DNA from 3 places in the Methylovirgula sp. 4M-Z18 genome. Region 1 is predicted to be linked to each of the others. Evidence: predicted binding sites of a transcription regulator. Region 1 holds the regulator's gene; each other region holds the start of a gene.
What was found. The regulator PhoB, encoded in region 1, activates phosphate uptake and scavenging genes when phosphate is short. The targets are predictions, from matches to a motif close to TGTCATNNANCTGTCAT.
Positions count from the first base shown of each region.

Region 1 (7,238 bases):
TTGCCGAGCGGCTGCGGATCGTCTGGCTGACCCCCGCCATGGACAGCCTGTTCACGGGCCCGGCCGGCGACCGGCGACGGTTTCTCGACCGCCTAGTGCTCGCCGTCGACGCCGCCCATGGCGCGCGGGTCAACGGACTCGAACGGGCGCTGCGCAATCGCAACCGGCTCTTGGAAGACGGCATCTCCAACACCTATTGGCTCGACGCGACCGAGCGCGAGGCGGCGGAACTCGCCGTTGCGGTCGCCGCCGCGCGATACGAGACGATCGACCGCCTCACAGGCCTGATCGCCGCAAGCCGCGACGACGCGTCCCCCTTCCCATGGGCGCAAATCGCCCTGTCCGGTGAGGTCGAGACATTGACGGCGCAATATCCGGCCGTCGCCGCCGAGGAACATTACCGGGCGATCCTGCGCCAGAACCGCGCGCGCGATGCGGCGGCTGGCCGGACCCTGATCGGCCCGCATGTGAGCGACCTTCTCGTGCGGCACGGCCCCAAAAACACGGATGCGGCGCGCTCGTCGACCGGCGAGCAAAAGGCGCTGCTCGTCGGCCTGGTGCTCGCCCATGCCCGGCTGGTCGCGGCGATGAGCGACATTGCGCCGCTGATCCTGCTCGACGAGATCGCCGCCCATTTCGATCCCCTGCGCCGCGCGGCGCTCTATGCCGCGCTCGGTGACATCGGCGGCCAAGTCTGGCTCACCGGCGCTGATCCCGCCGCCTTCGCCGATTTGGCCGGCCGCGCCGAAATGCTGCAGGTGGCGGGCGGCACGGTGCGGCCGTTGGGCTGAACGACGGCCACACACACAAATATTGACGAAAATCGAAAGCGCAGCGACAATCAGGCCGCGATTGTCTGGGGGGCGGCGAGAGCGGGAATTTTCAGACCTCTTGGTCAATTGATTTTGGAATCGGCAAGCTTGGCTTCCATAATATTCTCCACATTTGTTGGTGTTGGCGCGTCCGGCTTTTGGGCGCGACAGATCCGGCTTTGCCTCTCACGGCGCTTGCAGGGAGTAGATGCATAATTTGGACTCTCTCAACTCATCCTCGTCATCGCGCAGCTTTGGAAGCGACGACGCCAATATGTTCGAACTTGCACCGGTTTCGCTCTGGCTCGAAGATTATACTGAGCTGAAAGCACTGTTCGACGGGTGGCGACGCGCCGGCATTGCTGATTTGCGCGCTTATCTGGGCGAAGATTTCGATCGTGTCAGGCTGTGCGCCAGCAAGTTGAAGGTCGTCAAGGTCAACGCCAAGACCTTGGCGCTTTACGAGGTCGCCAATCTGGACGAACTCGTCGCCAATCTCGGCCGTATCTTTCGCGACGACATGCTGCTGACCCATCTCGAAGAGCTCGTCCAACTCTGGGACGGCAAGACGCTGTTCGCCAGCGATACGGTCAATTACACCATGTCGGGCCGCCGTCTCGACATTCAGCTCAAGGGCTCGATCCTGCCCGGACACGAAGAGAGCTGGAGCCGCGTCCTCGTCGCCATTGACGATGTGACCGACCGCGAGACGGCACGGCGCAAACTCAGTGTCAGCGAAGATTACGCCCACGGTCTGCTGCAGCATTCTCCGGTCTCGCTTTGGGTCGAGGATTTCAGCCGGGTCAAGCAATTGATCGACGAGGTACGCGAGCGCGGCATCATCGATTTTCGCGTCTTCACCGATGTTCATCCCGAATTCGTGCAGCGCTGCATGAGCGAAATCCGGGTGATCGACGTCAACCGTCGCACGCTCGAACTGTTCGGCGCACCGAGCAAGCAAGTGCTGCTGCAACGGCTCGGCGACATCTTTCGCGACGGCATGGCACAACCCTTTCGCGAGCAATTGATCGATTTATGGGACGGCAAGCTGTTCCAGCAGCGCGAGGTGGTCAATTACGCGCTCGACGGCACGGAGCTGTATTTCCTGATGCAATTTTCCGTACTGCCCGGCCGCGAACACAATTGGTCGCTGGTGCAGGTCGCGTTGACCGACATCACCGCGCGGAAAAAGGCGGAGGCCTATCTCGAATTCCTCGGCAAGCACGATGTTTTGACCAAGCTTTATAATCGCTCCTTCTATGTCGACGAGATCAATCGCCTTGAGCGCAAAGGCCCCTGGCCGGTGACAATCATCATCGCCGATCTCAACGGTTTGAAGAGCTCCAACGATCACCATGGCCATGGCGTCGGCGACGAATTGCTGCGCCGCGCCGGCGAGGTTCTCGCGCAAGTCGTCGAGAAGTCCGGCTGCGCCGCGCGCATCGGCGGCGACGAATTCGCCATTATCATGCCCGGCGCGGACGAGCACGCCGGCGAAGCGATGATGAACGACGTGCATCGCCTGGCCGAACTGAACAACCAGTTCCACGGCGCAACGCCGCTCTCCTTCTCGATGGGCGCTGCGACGAGTCGCCGCGGCGAGCGACTCGACGCGGTCGCCCGCCGCGCCGATGCCGAAATGTATGACGCCAAGCGCCGATACTATGAGGAGAGATATCGCGGTTGATGCGCCGGCGCGGAGGCCGAGCGAGAGACAGCTAATCGCCGGACGGCTTGCTGCGCCGCAATTGTTTCACGCCCGAGCGTTTCGCCTTGCCGTCCAATCGGCGCAGCTTCGAGGCGTAAGTCGGCTTGGTCGGCCGCCGCGGCTTTGGCGCGACGGAAGCTTCCTCGATCATCGCGGCAAGGCGCTGCATCACATCGACCTTATTGCGCTCCTGACTGCGATGCGCGTCGGCGGTCAGGACGATGACGCCGTCCAAGGTCAAGCGCCGCCCGGCGATACGGGTGAGACGCGCCTTGACCGCGTCGCTCAACGAGGGACTCCGCGCCAAATCGAAACGCAATTGCACCGCCGTCGCGAGCTTGTTCACATTCTGCCCGCCGGGACCGGAGGCGCGAATGAAGCTCAAGGCCACCTCGTCATCTTCGAGACTGATATGGTCGGTGATGCGGATCATAACCTTTCATACAGGTAACCGCCCGATCCTGTCTAAAGCATTTTGCGATTCTTTCAGAAGCGCAAAATTGCTCTACTTGTTTGTTATGTCGCATTTTCTTAACCGAAAAGTCGCGCAACTTTTCTGGAAAATGCTCTAATCGCGATATTTGTCGTGGCAGGAAGAACAATTGTCCATCACCGGCGCATAGGCTGCCTTGAACTTAGCAGCGCTGTCGAGTTGGCCGAGGGCGGCCTTCGCATCGCTCTGGAAAGCGGTGAACCGCCTTTTGAGATCCTCGGATTCGGCACTCGTCGAGAGATGCGATTTGATGTCGTCAGAATCGGCAATATAGGCCTGCAACAATTTGCGCACTGTTGCCGCGTCATAAGGTTCGCTACCGCTCACCATGGCCTTAGCAGCATTGGTCGGACTGCGCCACGCCTTCATGATCCCCTTGAAACCGGCGGCATAGGCGACCGATATCGTCAGCAGCAACACCAAACCAACACTCATTCCGCGCTTCATCGACTCATGTCTCCCAAAGTGGGCTGCAGTTTTTCCGCCTCTCATGGTCAAAAATATGGCGGACATCGGGCAAAATGCAGGGCAATCGAGATGGAAGACACGAGCCAGGCGCACCGCTCTTGACGAGCGTATTCCGGCTCGCACGGAGCGTCGCGGAGGTCAAAACCATGTGGAAAACGCCGGCGCCGCAACCCGCGCGCCAGCAACGGGCGAGACTACGGCCCGCGCCGGCCTGTCGTAGCTAGGTGCGTTGGCCCGTCAATTCTTGCCGAAGGTCTCGTCGAAAGAATAACCGGCGCCGCGTACGGTACGGATCGGATCCCGCTCCTTGCCGCGCGACAAGACCTTGCGCAGCCGGCCGACATGGACGTCCACGGTGCGCTCGTCGATATCGATCGCCATCCCCCAGACGCCGTCGAGCAATTGCGCGCGCGAGAACACCCGGCCCGGCTTCTCCATCAGATATTCCAGGAGGCGAAATTCGGTCGGGCCCAGATGCACGTCCCGCGAGCCGCGGCGCACGCGGCGCATATCGCGGTCGAGCTGCAAATCCCCCGCGGCTAGCAGGCTCGCCACCCGCTCGGGCCGCGAGCGGCGCAAGAGCGAGCGCACCCGCGCCATAAGTTCGGGCACCGAGAACGGCTTGACCACGTAATCATCGGCGCCGATGGAGAGGCCGCGGACCCGTTCACCCTCTTCGCCGCGCGCCGTCAGCATGATCACCGGCAGCGTCTTCGTGACATCGCGCGCACGCAGGCGACGGCAGATTTCCAAGCCCGAAATACCCGGCAACATCCAGTCGAGAATGACCAGGTCCGGCGGCGCCTCGATGAGGCGCAACTCGGCCTCGTCGCCGCGCTCGACATGTTCGACCGCAAAGCCTTCCGCTTCGAGATTGTAGCTGAGCAGCAGCGCGAGCGGCGCTTCGTCCTCGACCACGAGCACCCGCGGCGCGGCGCTGGCGGGTCCCGATTTCGCGTTTTCGATGCGAATGTCGTTCATATTGTCTCAGTCCTATCCAGCCTGAAGCGGTGCGTTCGGGGTGCCCTTCGGGCGGTCCATCGGCAAAGTATCGCCGGTCACCAGATAAAAGACGGTCTCGGCAATATTGGTGCAATGGTCGCCGATGCGCTCGATGTTCTTCGAGCAGAACAGAAGATGCGTGCACAAGGTGATGTTGCGCGGATCTTCCATCATGAAGGTGAGAAGATCGCGGAAGATCGAGTTTTCCAGAGCGTCGATTTCGGCATCGCGCTCCCACACGGCGCGGGCTGCGACCGTGTCACGTGCGGCATAGGCGTCGAGCACGTCCTTGAGCAATATCGCGGCAAGTTCGGCCATGTGACGCAGACCGACCAGCGCGCCCGGCATGCGGATGCCATTGTCGTTGGCGATCTTCATCGTGCGCTTGGCAATGTTCTTGGCGAGATCGCCAATGCGCTCCAGATCGCCGGAGACGCGAATCGCGGCGACGATGGCCCGCAAATCGACGGCCATCGGCTGGCGGCGCGCGATGATGGAGACAGCGCTCTCCTCAATCTGTCGTTGCAGCAGATCGAGCCGCGGATCGGTTTCGACCACCCGCTGCGCCAAGGTCACATTCAACTCGGTCAGCGCGTCAACCGCGTCCGACAGCATTTTTTCGGCAATGCCGCCCATCTCGGCGATCTGGCGGCCGAGCGTCTCCAGTTCGGAATCGAAAGACTTGACGATATGTTCGTTCATGGAAGGCTCCAACTCAGCCGAAGCGGCCGGTGATGTAGTCTTGCGTGCGCTTCTGGCGCGGCGCCGTAAAGATCTGGTCGGTGTCGCCGAACTCGACGAGTTCGCCCAAATACATGAAGGCGGTCTTCGTCGAGACGCGCGCCGCCTGCTGCATCGAATGGGTGACGATGGCGATCGTATAGGTCTCGCGCAATTCGTCGATCAGCTCCTCGACCTTCGAGGTCGAGATCGGATCGAGCGCCGAGCACGGTTCGTCGAAGAGAATGACATCCGGCTTGATCGCGACCGTGCGCGCAATGCACAGACGCTGTTGCTGACCGCCTGACAACGACAGACCGCTGGCGTGCAGCTTGTTCTTCACCTCTTCCCACAGGGCTGCGCCGCGCAACGCGTTCTCGACGCGCCCGTCCATCTCGCTCTTGGGCAGCTTCTCGTAGAGGCGGATGCCGAAGGCGATATTGTCGTAGATCGACATCGGGAAAGGTGTCGGCTTCTGGAACACCATGCCGACGCGGGCGCGCAGCAGGTTGAGATCCATGCCGGGGCTCAGGATATTCTCGCCATCCAGCAGCAGCTCGCCGTCGGCGCGCTGATTGGGATAAAGATCGTACATCCGGTTGAAGATGCGCAATAGAGTCGACTTGCCGCAGCCGGACGGACCGATCAGCGCCGTCACCTTGTTGGTGCCGAGTTCCAGGTTGACGTCCTTGAGCGCCTTGTTCGCCCCGTAATAGAAGCTCAGATTGCGGGCGATGACCTTGGCATTGGAGGCCTGTGTCGCAGCATTCGGCATTTGGCTGAGATCGTTCATGAGATTACCTCTTAGCGCCAACAGTGCGCGCAATAATGTTGAGCGCGAGCACGGTCAAAGTGATGAGAAGGGCGCCGGCCCAGGCGAGATGCTGCCAATTGGTCGACGGCGAACCGACGAAAGCGGTGATCGTCGTCGGCAGGTTCGGCATGGCGCCGTTGAACACGTTGATGTTCCAGAAATTGTTGTTCTGGGCGGTGAACAGCAGCGGCGCGGTTTCGCCGGCAATGCGCGCCAGCGCCAGAAGCAGGCCGGTGATGATGCCGGAACGGGCCGCGCGGTAGGTGATCGCGCGCGTCACATGTGCGCGCGGCATGCCCATGGCGGACGCGGCCTCGCGCAACTGATTGGGCACCAGCAGCAACATGTTTTCAGTCGTCCGGATAACGACGGGAATGACGATGATGGCCAGCGCTATCGCACCGGCGAGGCCGGACGCTCCGCCCATCGGCACGACCACGAAGCTGTAGACGAACAGGCCGATGATGATCGACGGCGCGCTGAGCAGAATATCGTTGATGAAGCGCACCACCGAGGTCAGCCGCGTGTAGCGGCCGTATTCCACCATATAGGTCCCGGCAAGCAACCCGATCGGCGCGCCGACCACGATGCCGACAACCGTCATGATGATCGAACCGACGATCGGATTGAGCAGACCGCCTTGGGTGTCGGCAGCAGGGGTCATCTGCGTGAAGGTCGCAATGCCGAGGCTCGAGAAGCCGTTCCAAAACAGCATCAGCAAAATCGCCGCAAGGAACGTCAGACCGAACACCATGGCAGCGAGGCACAGACCGAGGATGATGCGATTCTTGCGCTTGCGCGCAGCATAACCGGCGGGCTCCATGTCAAGCTCCCAATTTGCGCTCGCCGCGGGCCAGCATGTAGCGCGCCGCGGTCAAGACGAAGAATACGAGGACGAACAGGATGAGGCCGGAATAGAGCAGCGCCGACTGGTGCAGGCCGTCGCTCTCGGCAAATTCGTTGGCAATCAACGAGGAGATCGTCACGCCGGCGCTGAAGATCGAGCCGGTGACTTTGGATTCGTTGCCGACGATGAAGGTGACGGCCATGGTTTCGCCAAGCGCGCGGCCAAGCGCCAGCATCACGCCACCGATCAAGCCGACACGCGTATAGGGAATGACCACGTTGCGCATCACCTCCCACGTCGTGCAGCCGATGCCGTAGGCGGCTTCCTTGAGCACCGGAGGCACGGTCGCGAAGACGTCGCACGAGACGGCAGTG
Region 1 is NZ_CP149574.1:487,322-494,559, reverse strand. It holds gene recF (DNA replication/repair protein RecF) at 1-791, shown strand, start outside; gene V9T28_RS02260 (sensor domain-containing diguanylate cyclase) at 1,087-2,499, shown strand; gene arfB (alternative ribosome rescue aminoacyl-tRNA hydrolase ArfB) at 2,531-2,953, opposite strand; gene V9T28_RS02250 (cytochrome c) at 3,089-3,448, opposite strand; gene phoB (phosphate regulon transcriptional regulator PhoB) at 3,719-4,462, opposite strand; gene phoU (phosphate signaling complex protein PhoU) at 4,475-5,185, opposite strand; gene pstB (phosphate ABC transporter ATP-binding protein PstB) at 5,199-5,996, opposite strand; gene pstA (phosphate ABC transporter permease PstA) at 6,001-6,840, opposite strand; gene pstC (phosphate ABC transporter permease subunit PstC) at 6,842-7,238, opposite strand, start outside.

Region 2 (7,238 bases), 550 kb from region 1:
GCCATCGCACGAAAACTCCTGGTCATCCTCAACCATATGATGCGCGAGCGCCGACCCTGGACACCAAATCCCTCACAAAAAACTTGACGCAAAACACAGTCGCCATCCCCCAATCAATTGACTGTAGTGGGATTCATTGACGTTAGCTCGGCGCTGCAACGGCCCGACCGCAGCAAAATTTACGTCGGCCAGGGGATGGATTGCTTCGCTTCGCTCGCAATGACGGTAAAAATCTCCTTTGCCCGATTACCCCGTACGAAGGCACCCGTGCATTTGCGCCATCGCATGGCGAATGCTATGCGCAACTGATATGCAATTTGGGAATTTGACCCGAACCAGGCATAAGGTCGAGAATCGATGCGAACATCTTGAAACGAGGTTGCGTGCCTGTGACATCTTGCCCCACATTCTCTCCGAATTCTGATTCCATCCGCGCTCAGCACGATGGGGTGCGAGGGGGAGCGAAGGCCGATCTCGGTGCTTTGCCGGAATGGGATTTGAGCGGGCTCTATCCCGATCTCGACAGCGACGAATACAAGGCCGATACAGCAAGAGCGCTCTCCGAGTGCCGCGATTTCGCCGCGCAGTACAAGGGTAAGCTCGCGGAGATTGTCGCCGGGCCGGACGCTTCCGCCCAGCTCGCCGCCGTGATCCGGCGCTATGAGGGGCTCGAAGATCTGCTCGGCCGCATCATGTCCTATGCCGGCCTTGTCTATTCAGGAGACACGACGGACCCGGTGCGGGCGAAGTTCTACGGCGATGCGCAGGAAAAGGTCACGAACGCCTCGACCGACCTTCTATTCTTCGTGCTCGAACTCAATCGCCTCGATGCGGCGCAGCTCGACGCTGCGATGCAAACCGGGCCGCTCGCACACTATCGGCCATGGCTTGAGGATATTCGCAAGGAACTGCCGCATCAGCTCGACGATCAGCTCGAAAAGCTTTTTCTCGAAAAATCGGTGACCGGGCGCTCCGCCTGGAACCGTCTGTTCGACGAAACCATCGCCGCTCTGCGCTTCACGGTCGATGGTCACGAAATGACGATCGAGCCGGCGCTGAACTTGCTGCAGGACCCGCAGGAGAATACGCGCCGGAACGCCGCCCATGCGATTTCGCAGACCCTGAGCGGTCAGGCGCGCACCTTCGCCCTCATCACCAACACGCTGGCCAAGGATCAGGAAATTTCCGACCGCTGGCGCCACTTCACCCATGTGGCGGACTCGCGCCACCTTGCCAACCGGGTCGAGCCCGAGGTTGTCGATGCGATGGTGAGCGCCGTGCGCAGCGCCTATCCGCGCCTGGCGCATCGCTATTATCAGTTGAAGGCGCATTGGTTCGGCAAGCAGGCGCTGCCCTATTGGGATCGCAATGCGCCCCTGCCGCAGGCACCCGCCCATCATTGGCGGTGGGATGAAGCCCGCGATCTGGTGCTTGGCGCCTATCAGCAATTTTCGCCGCGGATGGCTTCGGTCGCACGCCGGTTTTTCGACGAACGATGGATCGATGCGCCGGTGCGGCCCGGCAAGGCGCCGGGCGCCTTCGCCCATCCCACCGTCCCCTCGTCGCATCCGTTCGTGCTCGTCAATTACCAGGGCAAGCCGCGCGACGTCATGACCCTGGCGCACGAACTCGGACATGGGGTGCATCAGGTGCTCGCGGGGCCGAATGGCGCGTTGATGGCGCCGACGCCGCTGACCTTGGCCGAGACCGCATCGGTGTTCGGCGAAATGCTCACCTTCCGCTCGCTGCTCGCCCGCACGGACGATCCGAAATTGCGCAAGTCGATGCTCGCCGCGAAGGTCGAGGACATGCTCAATACGGTGGTGCGGCAAATCGCGTTCTACACGTTCGAGCGCAAACTGCATGAGGCGCGCCGCGAGGGCGAACTGACGCTCGAGCAGATCAACCGTTTCTGGATGGACGTGCAGGCGGAAAGCCTTGGGCCGGCGATCCGGCTCGATCCGTCCTATGAGATTTTCTGGGCCTATATTCCGCATTTCATCCATTCGCCGTTCTACGTCTATGCCTATGCTTTCGGCGATTGCCTGGTAAATTCGCTATACGGCGTCTATCAAAACGCCGCCGAAGGCTTTGCCGAGCGCTATCTCGCGATGCTTGCGGCAGGGGGGACAAAACATCACACCGAATTGCTTGCGCCGTTCGGCCTCGATGCGCGCGATCCCGGCTTCTGGCAGATCGGGCTTGGCATGATCGAGGGGATGATCACCGAACTGGCGAATATGGACGCGTAAATCCATGGTGGAGGCCGGGCTCAAGCATACGCCTTATGACGGCTCCTCGACGCCTTTCACCATCGGCATGCGGCCGATTGCGCAGCGCGACTGGATTTGCCCCGACGACGATCTCGTCCGTTTTCTCGACGAGAAAGAAAGGCTTCTGGCAGAGCGTTATCCGGACGTGTTCCAGGCCCGCGCCGATACGCTTGATAGCCAGCAGGAAATTGCGGACGCGCTGATCGCGCATGTCTGTGAGCACGCGGCGCCTTTCTACGCGCGAGAGCCGCAAGGGGTGCGGCTCAAGCAAAGCGGCCGCATCGTTGTGCCGGAACCCGCCGCGCCGTTGCTGCAAGTGGGCCGGCTGGTCCAGGACGATCTTGTCATCATGCGCAAATGCGCGGATGGCTGGCGCCTCGCCGCGGCGCATTTGAGTTTTCCCTCGTCCTGGCCTTTGCGGGAGAAATTCGATCGGCCGATGAGCGCGATCCATGCCGATGTACCGGATTTCGCCGGGCAGATGGAACAGCGCATTGCGCGCATTTTCGACAATATGCAGGCCTTGCAACCGGTCGAGCGCTTCAACTGGTCGCTTTACGACGATCCGCAGCTCCACCATCCCGATCCACGTCGCGGGCCGAAAGCATGGGCGGAGCCGGGCGGCTCGTTCTCGCGCAACGGCTTCCTCCGCGTCGAGCGGCAGACCTTGATGAAAATGCCGCGCTCAGGCGACATTCTCTTCACGATCCGGGTCTACCACGATCCCGTCAGACTGTTCGCCGATCATGTCGACGGCGCGCGCCTCGCTGGCCGGTTGCGGCAGCAATTGCTTGGCATGAGTGAGGCGCAGCTTGACTATAAGGGCCTGCTGCGCGATCGCGACATGATCGCGGACGCATTGGCGGAAATCGCCGCGGCGGCGGTGAGTTAGGGTTTAAGTGCTAACGGGGATGGCCCGGACCAACACGGGCCTGATCACCCATTTCTCCTCAAAAGGATCGCAGCATGGTTGAACGGCGGTTGATTTCCACTGGCTCGCCTTTCGAGAAGGCTTACGGCTATTCGCGTGCCGTGGTCGATGGCGATTATGTCTTTGTCGCCGGCACGACGGGTTATGATTATGCCAAGATGGAGATGCCGGACGATGTCGCGGCGCAGACGCATAATTGTTTCGCGACGATCGCCGAAGCTTTGCGCGAGGCGAATTCCGACATGAAGGCGATCGTGCGTGCCACCTATTATGTGACGGACCGCAACGACCAGGAGGCTGTTCTAAACGTCTGCGGCCACTATCTAGCGGATGTCAGGCCGGCCGCGACGATGCTGGTCGTCGCCGGTCTCCTGAAACCGGAAATGAAGGTTGAAATCGAGGTCACGGCCCGCGTGATCGGGAGATGAACGCATGAGCGACACCGAAGCCAATCGTCTTTCCGCCCGTGCCGCGCGCTATGCGCGGGTCGGGGCCAATGTGGGCGGTGTTGCCGCCCGCATCGCCGGCAGTCGGTTGTTGGGGCTCGATGCGGGCACCGGCAATGCGGCCTCGTTGGCGCGGGCGCTTGGCGGGCTCAAGGGCCCAATCATGAAAGTGGCGCAACTGCTTTCGACCATTCCCGAAGCGCTGCCGCCCGAATATGCGGAGGAATTGCAAAAGCTGCAGAGCGAGGCGCCGCCGATGGGCGCGGCCTTCGTGAAGCGGCGGATGATTGCCGAGCTTGGGCAGGATTGGGCCGCGCGCTACGGCGCGTTCGATCTGCATCCGGCCGCCGCCGCGTCATTGGGGCAGGTGCATCGTGCCACCGATCTTGCCGGCGTGCCGCTCGCGGTGAAGCTGCAATACCCGGAAATGAAATCGGCTGTCGAAGCCGATTTGAGCCAATTGGAATTGCTGTTCTCGCTCCATCGCCGCATGAATCCGGCGATCGATACGCGCGAAATCGTCAAGGAGATCGGTGCGCGCATCCGCGAGGAACTCGATTACCGGCGCGAGGCGCAACATGCCGCGCTCTATGGCGCAATGCTCGCCGCGGTGGACGAGGTGCGCGTGCCGAAGGTACGCGAGGACCTTTCCACCGGCCGGCTGCTGACCATGGATTGGCTCGAGGGTGAAAAGCTCCTGTCGTTCAAGACCGCGACGCAAGAGGCGCGCAATCGCATCGGCGTCGCGATGTTCAAGGCTTGGTGGTATCCATTTAGCCAATATGGCGTCATTCACGGCGACCCGCATCTGGGCAATTACACGGTCTATCGCGAAGCGGGCGAGGCGCAGGGCATCAATCTGCTCGATTACGGCTGCATCCGGATTTTCCCGTGCAGCTTCGTCGGTGGGGTTGTCGATCTCTATGAGGGCCTGAAACAGGGCGATGCCGCCCGCGTCGTGCACGCCTATGAGACCTGGGGGTTCAAAGGCCTCCGGAAGGATGTGATCGAGGTTTTGAACATCTGGGCGCGCTTCATTTACGGGCCGCTGCTCGACGACCGCGTGCGCACCATCGCCAACGGCGTCGCCCCCGGCCAATATGGCCGCCGCGAGGCTTTTGCCGTGCATCAGGCGCTGAAGGAGAAGGGGCCGGTGCTGGTGCCGCGCGAATTCGTCTTCATGGACCGGGCGGCCATCGGTCTTGGCGGCGTGTTTCTACACCTGAATGCAGAGCTGAATTTCCACGATCTGTTCAATCACGCGATTGCGGATTTTTCGCTTGAGCGCGTCGCTGGGCGGCAGGCGAAGGCCTTGGCGGGGCAGGGGCTGGCGGTACCTGCTTGAGTTCAAAACGGAAAGCCGCCTTTTCGGCGGCTTTCGAGCGGGAATTCTTGGCCTCTTCGCGTGTGTGTCGCGTGTTGACGGTCAGTGTCTCGTCTGCTGTGTGCTGGATCTCAGCTTTTCAATTTCTTCTTTTAAGTACAATTTCTTACGTTTCAGTTCGACGATTTTGAGGTCGCTGGAGCTAGGGCTGATCCTCTCGAATTCGATTTCTTTTTCAATGGCTTGATGGCGGCGTTCCAATTCTGACAGATGGGCTTGTAACGACATGCGTGCCATTCCTTCTGCTATTTCAGACGACAGGATTGTGACACGGATTCACAGGTCCGCAAGAGTTTATCGGCCCGTTGGGCGATCAAATTTTTTCTTCGCTGCTTGCGCCGCTGCATGGAGACGAACTCACCGGCCGGGCATGTGAAACATGGCAAAAAATCGACAAAATCCATCGGCGAAGACTGGCCGCGGAGGGCCGTGTCGGCGCGCCGCTTAGGCCTTGCGATTGTTTGGCGCTACGCTCATAGTTGCGGCCGGAATCGGTTTGGCCCCGTCAGAGCCTTTGTTGCGGTGCGGTATCGTAGGGCGCGCAATGCGGAATAATTTGACTGAAGACGAGCGTATCGCCTTCACGGAAGAGCTTGAGCGACTGCGTCAGGAGCATCGCGATCTGGATACCGCCATTCTGGCCCTGCAGGCCATGGGAACGGGCGATCAATTGCAGGTCCAGCGGCTGAAGAAGCGCAAATTGATCCTGCGCGACCGGATCAGCTATCTGGAAGATTGCCTGACCCCCGACATTATCGCGTGAGCCGGTTGGCGCATTCTTGCCCTTTGGCTGGCTTTCCCGTAAGTCCGCGCCTCCATTCTTAAAAGCAGAAGGTCTCAACGCTTTGGCTGCCGAAACCGCCTCTCCCGCCGTTGCGATTATCATGGGCAGTCAGTCCGATTGGGCGACCATGCGTCATGCCGCCGAAACGTTGAACACGCTCGGCATCGCCTATGATGCGCGGGTCGTTTCGGCCCATCGCACGCCCGATCGCCTGGTCGCCTTTGCCAAGGGTGCAAAGGGGGAGGGATTTCAGGTCATTATCGCGGGTGCGGGCGGCGCGGCCCATCTGCCCGGTATGACGGCGGCGATGACGCCCTTGCCGGTCTTTGGCGTTCCGGTCGAATCGAAGGCCCTGTCGGGGCAGGATTCCTTGCTCTCGATCGTGCAGATGCCGGCCGGCATTCCGGTCGGCACCTTGGCCATCGGCCGGTCCGGCGCCGTCAATGCGGCACTGCTCGCCGCGAGCGTGCTGGCCTTGCACGACGCCGAACTGGCGGCCCGCCTCGATGCGTGGCGGGCGGCGCAGACGGCGGCGGTCGCCGAACGGCCGAGGGAGGAGCCATGAATATCGCGCCTGGCGATACGATCGGCATTTTGGGCGGCGGCCAGCTTGGCCGCATGCTCGCGATTGCCGCGAGCGGGCTGGGATTGAAGGTCCACATCTTCGCGCCCGAGGCGGATAGCCCGGCGTTTGAGGTCGCGGTGGCCCATACGGTCGCCGATTATGCCGATGAGGCCGCCTTGGCTGCCTTCGCCGCGCAAGTCTCTGTGATCACCTATGAATTCGAGAACGTCCCGGCGCCGACGGCCGAGTTCCTGAACAAGCTCAAGCCCGTCTATCCCGATCCCAGGGCCCTTGCGATCACGCAGGACCGCGTGGCCGAGAAGGATTTTGTTACCTCGCTCGGTGTCGGCACGGCCCCTTACGTTCCGGTCGACGATCCGGGCAGCCTTCTGCGAGCGGTCGCGCAACTGGGCCGCCCCTCGATTCTGAAGACCCGTCGCTTCGGTTATGACGGCAAGGGGCAGGGCACCATCCGCGAGGGTACCGATGTCTCCGCGGTCTTTCGCGGTCTCGGCGGCGTGCCGTGCATCCTGGAGGGCTTCGTTGCCTTCACCCGCGAGATTTCGGTGATCGCCGCCCACGGCGTGGACGGCTCATTCGCCGCCTATGATGTCTGCGAGAACGAGCATGCGCACCATATCTTGAGCCGCACGCGCGTGCCGGCGCGGATCGCCCCCGAAACGGCGGCGAAGGCCATCGCGGTCACCAAGACGCTGACCGACGCGCTCGGTTATGTCGGAGTCGTGGCGGTCGAAATGTTCGTGACCGTCGATTCGGAAGGCCGCGAGGACCTTCTCGTGAACGAGCTCGCCCCGCGGGTCCATAATTCCGGGCATTGGACGCTCGGCGGCGCGG
Region 2 is NZ_CP149574.1:1,032,506-1,039,743, forward strand. It holds gene V9T28_RS04685 (IS110 family transposase) at 1-87, shown strand, start outside; gene V9T28_RS04690 (M3 family oligoendopeptidase) at 450-2,252, shown strand; gene V9T28_RS04695 (heme-dependent oxidative N-demethylase family protein) at 2,257-3,165, shown strand; gene V9T28_RS04700 (RidA family protein) at 3,240-3,632, shown strand; gene V9T28_RS04705 (ABC1 kinase family protein) at 3,637-4,995, shown strand; gene V9T28_RS04710 (YdcH family protein) at 5,077-5,262, opposite strand; gene V9T28_RS04715 (YdcH family protein) at 5,579-5,797, shown strand; gene purE (5-(carboxyamino)imidazole ribonucleotide mutase) at 5,919-6,383, shown strand; gene V9T28_RS04725 (5-(carboxyamino)imidazole ribonucleotide synthase) at 6,380-7,238, shown strand, end outside.
Region 2: a site for PhoB is predicted at 5,289-5,305, ahead of V9T28_RS04710 (YdcH family protein). Genes of this name have one in related genera too.

Region 3 (7,238 bases), 1.1 Mb from region 1:
CAATTGCTGACGGCGAGCTTCATGGATTATTGCGTGCCGCGCGCCGACGATATTCCCGAGTTCCATTTCGAAACCCGCAACATTCCCTCGACCACCAATCCGATGGGCCTGAAGGGCGCAGGCGAAGCCGGCTCGATCGGCTCGTGCCCGGCAGTCATGAATGCGGTCGTCGATGCGCTGCACCGCGGCTACGGCATCACCCACATCGACATGCCGGCAACGCCGGCGGCGGTGTTCGCGGCGATTAGGGTAGCATCACTTCGGACCGCGACCTAGAAGGTCGCGGTCCGAGTAGCCGCTTATCCCGCGTACATCTCCGTCGGCCGCCCTTCGCGCGCGTGCATGATATTGTCCATGAATTGCTGCGCGCTCGCGTCCCAGGAATATTTCAGGGCATGGTTGCGGGCGGCCTCGCGCGGGATGTTCAGCGCCGCGAGGCAGGCCTCGCGCAGATCCTCGCTCAGGCAGCCGGGGCCATCGTCGCCGATCACGTCAAGCGGGCCGGGCACGGGATGGGCGGCGATCGGCAGGCCGCTTGCGAGCGCCTCGAGGAGCACGATGCCGAACGTGTCGGTGCGGCTCGGGAACACCAGCGCATCAGCGCTGGCATAGATTTGTGCGAGCTCCTTGCCGGTCTTCAGCCCGAGGAAATGCGCGTCCGGATAGGCAGCCATCAGTGTTTCGCGCGCCGGCCCGTCGCCCACCACGGCTTTGCTGCCTGGCAGGTCGAGCGCCAGAAAGCTTTCGATGTTCTTCTCCACCGCGACGCGGCCGACGGTCAGGAAGATCGGCCGGGGTAGGTCGAGCACATTGGCGTAACCCGGATGAAACAGGTCGGCATCGACACCGCGCGACCAGCGCATCAGGTGCTGAAAGCCGCGCGCGCTCAAATCCTGCTCAATGCTGCTGGTGGCCACCATCGTGCCGATGCCGGAATTGTGGAAACGCCGCAGCCAGGCGTAGGACCAGTCGAGCGGCACCGGCAGACGCGCGGCGAGATATTCGGGAAACCGAGTGTGATAGCTCGTCGTGAACGGCCGGCCGGCGTCGCGGCAATAGGCGCGCGCGCCAAGGCCGAGTGGGCCTTCGGTGGCGATGTGAATATGCGCCTCCGGGTGTTCGGCAAGATGGCGGCCGATCATGGCAGGCAAGGCGATCGCGAGGCGGATATCGGGATAGGTCGGCAAGGGTATGGTGGCGAACCGGTCGGGGGTTAGAAAATCGACTCGCGCCCCTTTCGCGCGGCACTTCTCGGCGGTCGCTTCCAAAGAGCGGACCACCCCATTCACTTGCGGATGCCACGCGTCGGTGACGATGAAAATATGCATGGACTCAACTCATGATGAAACGCGATTCCTTCTCCCACATTCACACCGGGGTCGCCGGGGTGAAAATTTTTGATGCTGAATCCAGACAAACCTGGGTTCAGTCGGGGAAAAGGGAACGAAAATCACGCAGCAAATCGGTCCGGTGCTGGCACGGGCGTCGGGGTCTGGCTTTCCTGTGCCGGCGCGGCGACGGAGGTCCAGCGGATCACTTCCAGCCGACCGTCCGCGTGTTCGGCGACCACCGTGCAGCTCTCGACGAAATCGCCGGTGTTCACATAGGTGATGCCGTCGATGTCGCGGATCGTGGCATGATGGATGTGGCCGCAGATCACGCCATCCGCGCCGCGCTTCCGCGCGTCTTCGGCCAAGGCCACCTCAAAAGCCCCGATGAAATTCACCGCCTGCTTCACCTTGAGCTTCGCCCAAGCCGAGAACGACCAATAGCCGAAGCCGAGGCGACGGCGAATGCGGTTGAAAGTGGTGTTGAGCACGACGGCGGTCTCATAAGCCCAATCGCCGATATGGGCGAGCCAGCGAGCGTGCAGCACCACCACGTCGAATTCGTCGCCATGCGTGACGAGGAAGCGTTTGCCGTCGGCGGTCGTGTGCATCGCGCGGCGCATGATCTCGATGCCGCCGAAATTCAAGCCGAGGAATTGCCGGGCAAATTCGTCATGATTGCCGGGCACATAGATCATATGTGCACCTTTACGCGCCTTGCGCAGCAGTTTTTGCACCACGTCGTTGTGCGACTGCGGCCAGAACCAGCCCTTTTTCAGACGCCAGCCATCGATAATGTCGCCCACGAGAAAGATAGTGTCGGCATCATTGTGCTTGAGAAAATCCAGGAACAGATCAGCCTCACACCCTTTCGATCCCAGATGCAAATCCGAGATGAACAGCGTGCGATAGTGATTGGTCGCGTCTTTTTTCCCCATGGGAGCCGCCATTCGCTAAGGCTATAGATGCGACGGCTTAATCAGATTCTTATGGCAGAGAGATGACAATTGTGAAGGGGTAGAAATATGGCCCGAAAAATGCAAATAAGCCCTTCTCCCGCATTTAAACCGAGCTTGCCCGATTCGAACATGTTTGAGGTTGGACGCGGGCAGCAATTTTCAGTCGATTACCCACAACCCGTCACCGCCACTGCTTATTGTCGGTTCCGGCTTGGCAACCATAAGGCGGCAGGGCATCTGCGAAGGTTGCGTGCAGTTTCTCACAACCCCATATGTTGATCGGGCCGGGCATTCGGCTGTTCAACTCGATGCCGACTTCATCATACGGGCTCTCGGTGTTGGTAACGTAGCGGTACCACCGCCATCCGATCGTTGCGCTGAAGGCAATTGCGATCATTAAAATGACTCTCAGAATCTTCATGCGCCTCACCTAGTAAAGGCGTCCCCTTTAGCAGAAGCCATTTCTGTTGGCAAAACAGGCGCATAATGTGAGAGGTTGCGAAAAAGGTGAAGTCATAACCCAAATTGGGGCAATACGTTTCAAAGGCCAATTTTGTGCCTCTTAAATATACAAACCGGGTATGACCGATCTGTGATTGGGAGAAGCGTATATCGCTTGTATCTAAGTGCTCAAACTCCGCATCGGGCGATAAAACCGATCGCATTGGCAATCTGTTCGTCACTCCAGCCGATCTGCTCGTAAGCGCCGCGCCAATAGAGCAGGGCCGTGCCGGTTTCGCGCACGCGCGCAGCCTTCACGCGACCGATGACGATTGCATGCGAATGGCGCTCGATCAGATCGTCCACTTCGCAGTCGAGCGCGGCGAGCGCGTCGCCGAGCAATTCGACGCCGGTTTTTAATCGGTACCAGCGCGCGTCGGCGTAGCGCTCCGCACCTTTCTCGCCGTTGCGTCCGGCGAAGCGGTCGGCGACGCGCTGCTGCTGGGCATTGAGAATGTTCACGCCAAACCGCCGCTCTTCGGCAAGCGTCGCATAGGCCGACGCATTGCGGTTGACGCTGACGATCACGCTCGGCGGGTCGGCGGAAAAGGCCGACAGGGAGGTGGCGGTCAAGCCGTTACGCATTGCGCCGCTGCCGACTGTGATCACGCTGACCGCACCGACCAATTGCCGCATCGCCTTGCGGAATTCGTCCGCATGCAAAACGTGATCGGCGCTCTTGTGGGTGGGATAGGCATGGACGGTCATGTGGGCGCTCCAGGGCTTAGATTGAATATTCCGGTCTGCGCACGTGTTCCTTAACGAGGCGGCGCAAGATTCGCTCTTCCAGAACCGCAAGATCGACATTGCCGCGACGGCGTGGGCGCTGCAGCGTTACGGCGAGGTCGAGTGCGATCTTGCCGGCTTCGATCAGGATGATGCGGTCCGCGAGATTCAGCGCTTCGCTCACGTCATGGGTGACGAGCACCGCAGTGAAACGCTGCTGCAGCCAAAGGTCTTCGAGCAAACGCTGCATCTCGATGCGGGTGAGCGCATCGAGCGCGCCGAAGGGCTCGTCGAAGGCGAGCAGGCGGGGCCGGCTGACGAGCGCACGCGCAAATGCGACGCGCTGCTTCTGGCCGCCCGACAGCACCGCGGGCCAATCGGCGGCGCGGTCGGCCAAGCCGACCGCCTGCAACGCCTGCAGGGCGCGCTCGCGCGTCAGCGCTTTGTTCGGGCTGTCGCTGCGTCCCACTTCGACATTGCCGAGCACGCTCGCCCAGGGCAGGAGGCGGGGCTCTTGAAACATCATGCGCGTTTCGTCCCGCGCCTCACGTGCGCCGCCATAATGGATATGCCCCCCGGACGGTGCTTCGAGACCTGCGAGCAGGCGTAGCAGCGTGCTCTTGCCGCAGCCGCTCTGGCCGATGACGGCGACGAATTGTCCGGCCGGAATATGCAGATCGAGGTTCTGCAGCACGGGTTTATCGGCAAAGCTCTTGCCGAGTTTGCGCAAGGTCAGCTCGAGGCCGGCGTTGGGCCGCTCCCGAAACTGCGCCTCGAAATTGACGATGGCGCGGGCGGCAATGTCGCTCATCGGCGGCCTCCTGTCTGAAAGGCCGGATGCCATTTGAGGAAGACATGTTCCAGACCGCGGGCGGTGGAATCGGCGAGCTTACCGAGCAGCGCATAGATGACGATCGTGAGCACCACGACATCGACCTGCATGAACTCGCGCCCCTGGTTGGCGAGATAACCGAGGCCCGATTGCGCGGCGATCGTTTCGGCGACAATGAGGGTCAACCACATGATGCCGAGCGCATAGCGCAGGCCCACGAGAATGGAGGGCAGGGCGCCGGGCAGAAGAATGCGCGTGAACAGCAGGCGGCCGTTCATGCCGTAGCTCTTGCCCATTTCTATGAGGTGCGGATCGACATTGCGAATGCCGTGCAGGGTGTTGATGTAGATCGGGAAGAACACGCCGAGCGAAACGAGAAAGAGCTTCGCTGTCTCGTCGATACCGAACCAAAGAATGACGAGTGGGATCAGCGCGAGATGCGGGATGTTGCGCACCATCTGCAGGGTGGAGTCGGTGAGTTGTTCCGAGAGTCTTGATAGGCCATTGGCCAGGCCGAGCAGAAAGCCGATGGAACCGCCGACGAGCAAACCGGCAAAGGCGCGCAAGGCACTGATGGCGAGATGATGCGGCAGCTCGCCGGAGACGGTCAGCCGCCAGGCCGCCGCGAGCACGTTCGCCGGCGAGGACAGAATATCGGGCGACAGCAGACCAAGGCTGGTTGCCGCCTGCCACACGATGATAAGACCAACCGGAATGACAAGCCGCAGCCAGGCCGCGCGATGATCCCTTCTCCCCGTGGAACGGGGAGAAGGTGTCCCGAAGGGACGGATGAGGGGCGGCAGCAATCTAGCGAAATAAGCTTTGAAGCTCAGGGACAAAGATGAATCGCGCGTGCGCCCCTCATCCGTCGCGCTGCGCACGCCACCTTTTCCCCATTTATGGGAAGAAGGCAGAGCGCGGCTCGTTTCCGCAATAACTTTCGCCATCGCATCTCACTCCGCAGCCACATGCAGCGGCCGCGCGGGCCGGTCGACGCCGAATTCGCCGGCTTGCGTGCGATGGGCGGTGGCCGCATGTGCAGTGTCGATCCCGAGTGCGGGGAACAGCAATTCTGCCACTTTGTAAGCCTCTTCGAGATGCGGATAGCCAGAGGCGATGATCGTCTCGATGCCAAGCGCTTGATATTCGCGCAAACGCGTTGCCACGGTCTGTGGATCGCCGACCAGCGCCGTGCCGGCGCCGCCGCGCACAAGGCCGACTCCGGCCCAAAGATTGGGCGCGATCACGAGCTTATCCCGTTGACCGCCGCCGTGCAGCGTGGCCATGCGCTTCTGGCCGATGGAATCGGATTCGTTCGCGAATTTGCTTTGCGCTGCGGCGATCGCTTCATCGGATATGTTACCGATAAGGTGCTCCGCCGCAGCCCAAGCCTCGGCTTCCGTCTCGCGCACGATGAGATGGATGCGCAGGCCGAAGCGGACGGAACGGCCACGTTTTTTTGCGCGTTGGCGCACGGCCTCTAGCTTTTCTGCAACCTGGTCGAGCGGTTCGCCCCAGGTGAGATAGGTGTCGACATGTTCGGCCGCGACATCGAGCGCGGGCTCGGACGAGCCGCCGAACCAGATCGGCGGCGGCGATTGGACGGGCGGAAAGTCGAGCACCGCATCCCGCACTTTGAGATGACGTCCTTCGAACGATACTTTCTCGCCGCTCAACAGCTTGCGGTAGATGGTGAGAAATTCCGACGTATGGGCATAGCGCTCATCATGCCCGAGGAAGACGCCGTCGCCGGCAAGTTCGCTTGCATTGCCGCCCGTGACGATGTTGACGAGGAACCTTCCGCGGCTCAAGCGGTCGATGGCCGCCGATTGCCGCGCGGCGAACGTGGGCGAGGCAACGCCTGGCCGCAGGGCGACGAGAAAGCGCAAGCGTTCCGTATGCGCCGCAAGCGCCGAAGCGGTGATGAACGGATCGTCACAGCCCTTGCCGGTCGGAATCAGCACGCCGTCGAAGCCAAGCCGGTCGACCGCTTGCGCGATTTCCTTCAAGTAGCGGAAATCGGCCGGGCGATGGCCTTTATCGGTGCCGAGATACGATCCGTCCCCGCTGACGGGGATGAACCAGAAGAGGCTGAGCGGATGGGCGATCTTGGTCATGTGGTCCTCGCAAAGTGGGTTAAGTCGAGATTGCGTTCGGTGCTTGAGAAGGTCGCTTTGTCATTCCGGCTTTGGTATGGATCGCGGCAAACGTTCCACGGTGCGCGCCACTCCATGTCTCGTTTCGGCGACGATGCGTGGTTAAGCTCCTGGCTTCCACGTCCAGATGATGTCGCGCACGTTGATGGGGCTTGGAATGAGGTTCAGTTTCGCGAACCTGTCGGCGACAGCTTGCTGCTGTGTCGCAACGGTTTCGGTGATTGGGCTGAAGGCGAACTCGGAGCGCTGCACCGTGGTTATCTGTGCAGCAAGATCGACGCCTGTCGCCTCCGCGAAGAGTTTTGCCGTTTCGTCCCGGTGATCGACGATCCATGACGAGGCTTTCGCAAGCTCCTCGTTCACACCTGCGACGATGTCGGGATTCTTTTGCGTGAAATCGCGATTGGCGAGGAAGAAGCTGTTTTGAACGAGTGCGCTTTTGGGCACCGGCAGCGCCCGGATCGGGCGGGCTTTTTCCGCGATAGCATAATAGGGGTCCCAGATTGCCCAAGCATCGATGGCGCCGCGCGCAAAAGCCGCCGCCGCATCGGCCGGCGCGAGATAGACGGGCGTGATCTCGGAATAGGAAATATTGGCGCTCTCCAGCGCCGAGAGCACGAGATTATGGGCGCTCGAGGCCTTGGCGAAGCCGACTTTCTTGCCCTTCAGATCGGCGAGGGTCTGAATGGCGGAATCGCGCGGCACGAGGATCGCCTGGCCGGAGCCGCCGCTCGGC
Region 3 is NZ_CP149574.1:1,559,551-1,566,788, forward strand. It holds gene V9T28_RS07095 (xanthine dehydrogenase family protein molybdopterin-binding subunit) at 1-276, shown strand, start outside; gene V9T28_RS07100 (glycosyltransferase family 4 protein) at 300-1,328, opposite strand; gene V9T28_RS07105 (UDP-2,3-diacylglucosamine diphosphatase) at 1,451-2,266, opposite strand; gene V9T28_RS07110 (hypothetical protein) at 2,469-2,708, opposite strand; gene V9T28_RS07115 (flavin reductase family protein) at 2,918-3,496, opposite strand; gene V9T28_RS07120 (ATP-binding cassette domain-containing protein) at 3,513-4,325, opposite strand; gene ssuC (aliphatic sulfonate ABC transporter permease SsuC) at 4,322-5,293, opposite strand; gene ssuD (FMNH2-dependent alkanesulfonate monooxygenase) at 5,300-6,463, opposite strand; gene V9T28_RS07135 (aliphatic sulfonate ABC transporter substrate-binding protein) at 6,605-7,238, opposite strand, start outside.
Region 3: a site for PhoB is predicted at 2,318-2,334, ahead of V9T28_RS07105 (UDP-2,3-diacylglucosamine diphosphatase). Genes of this name have one in related genera too.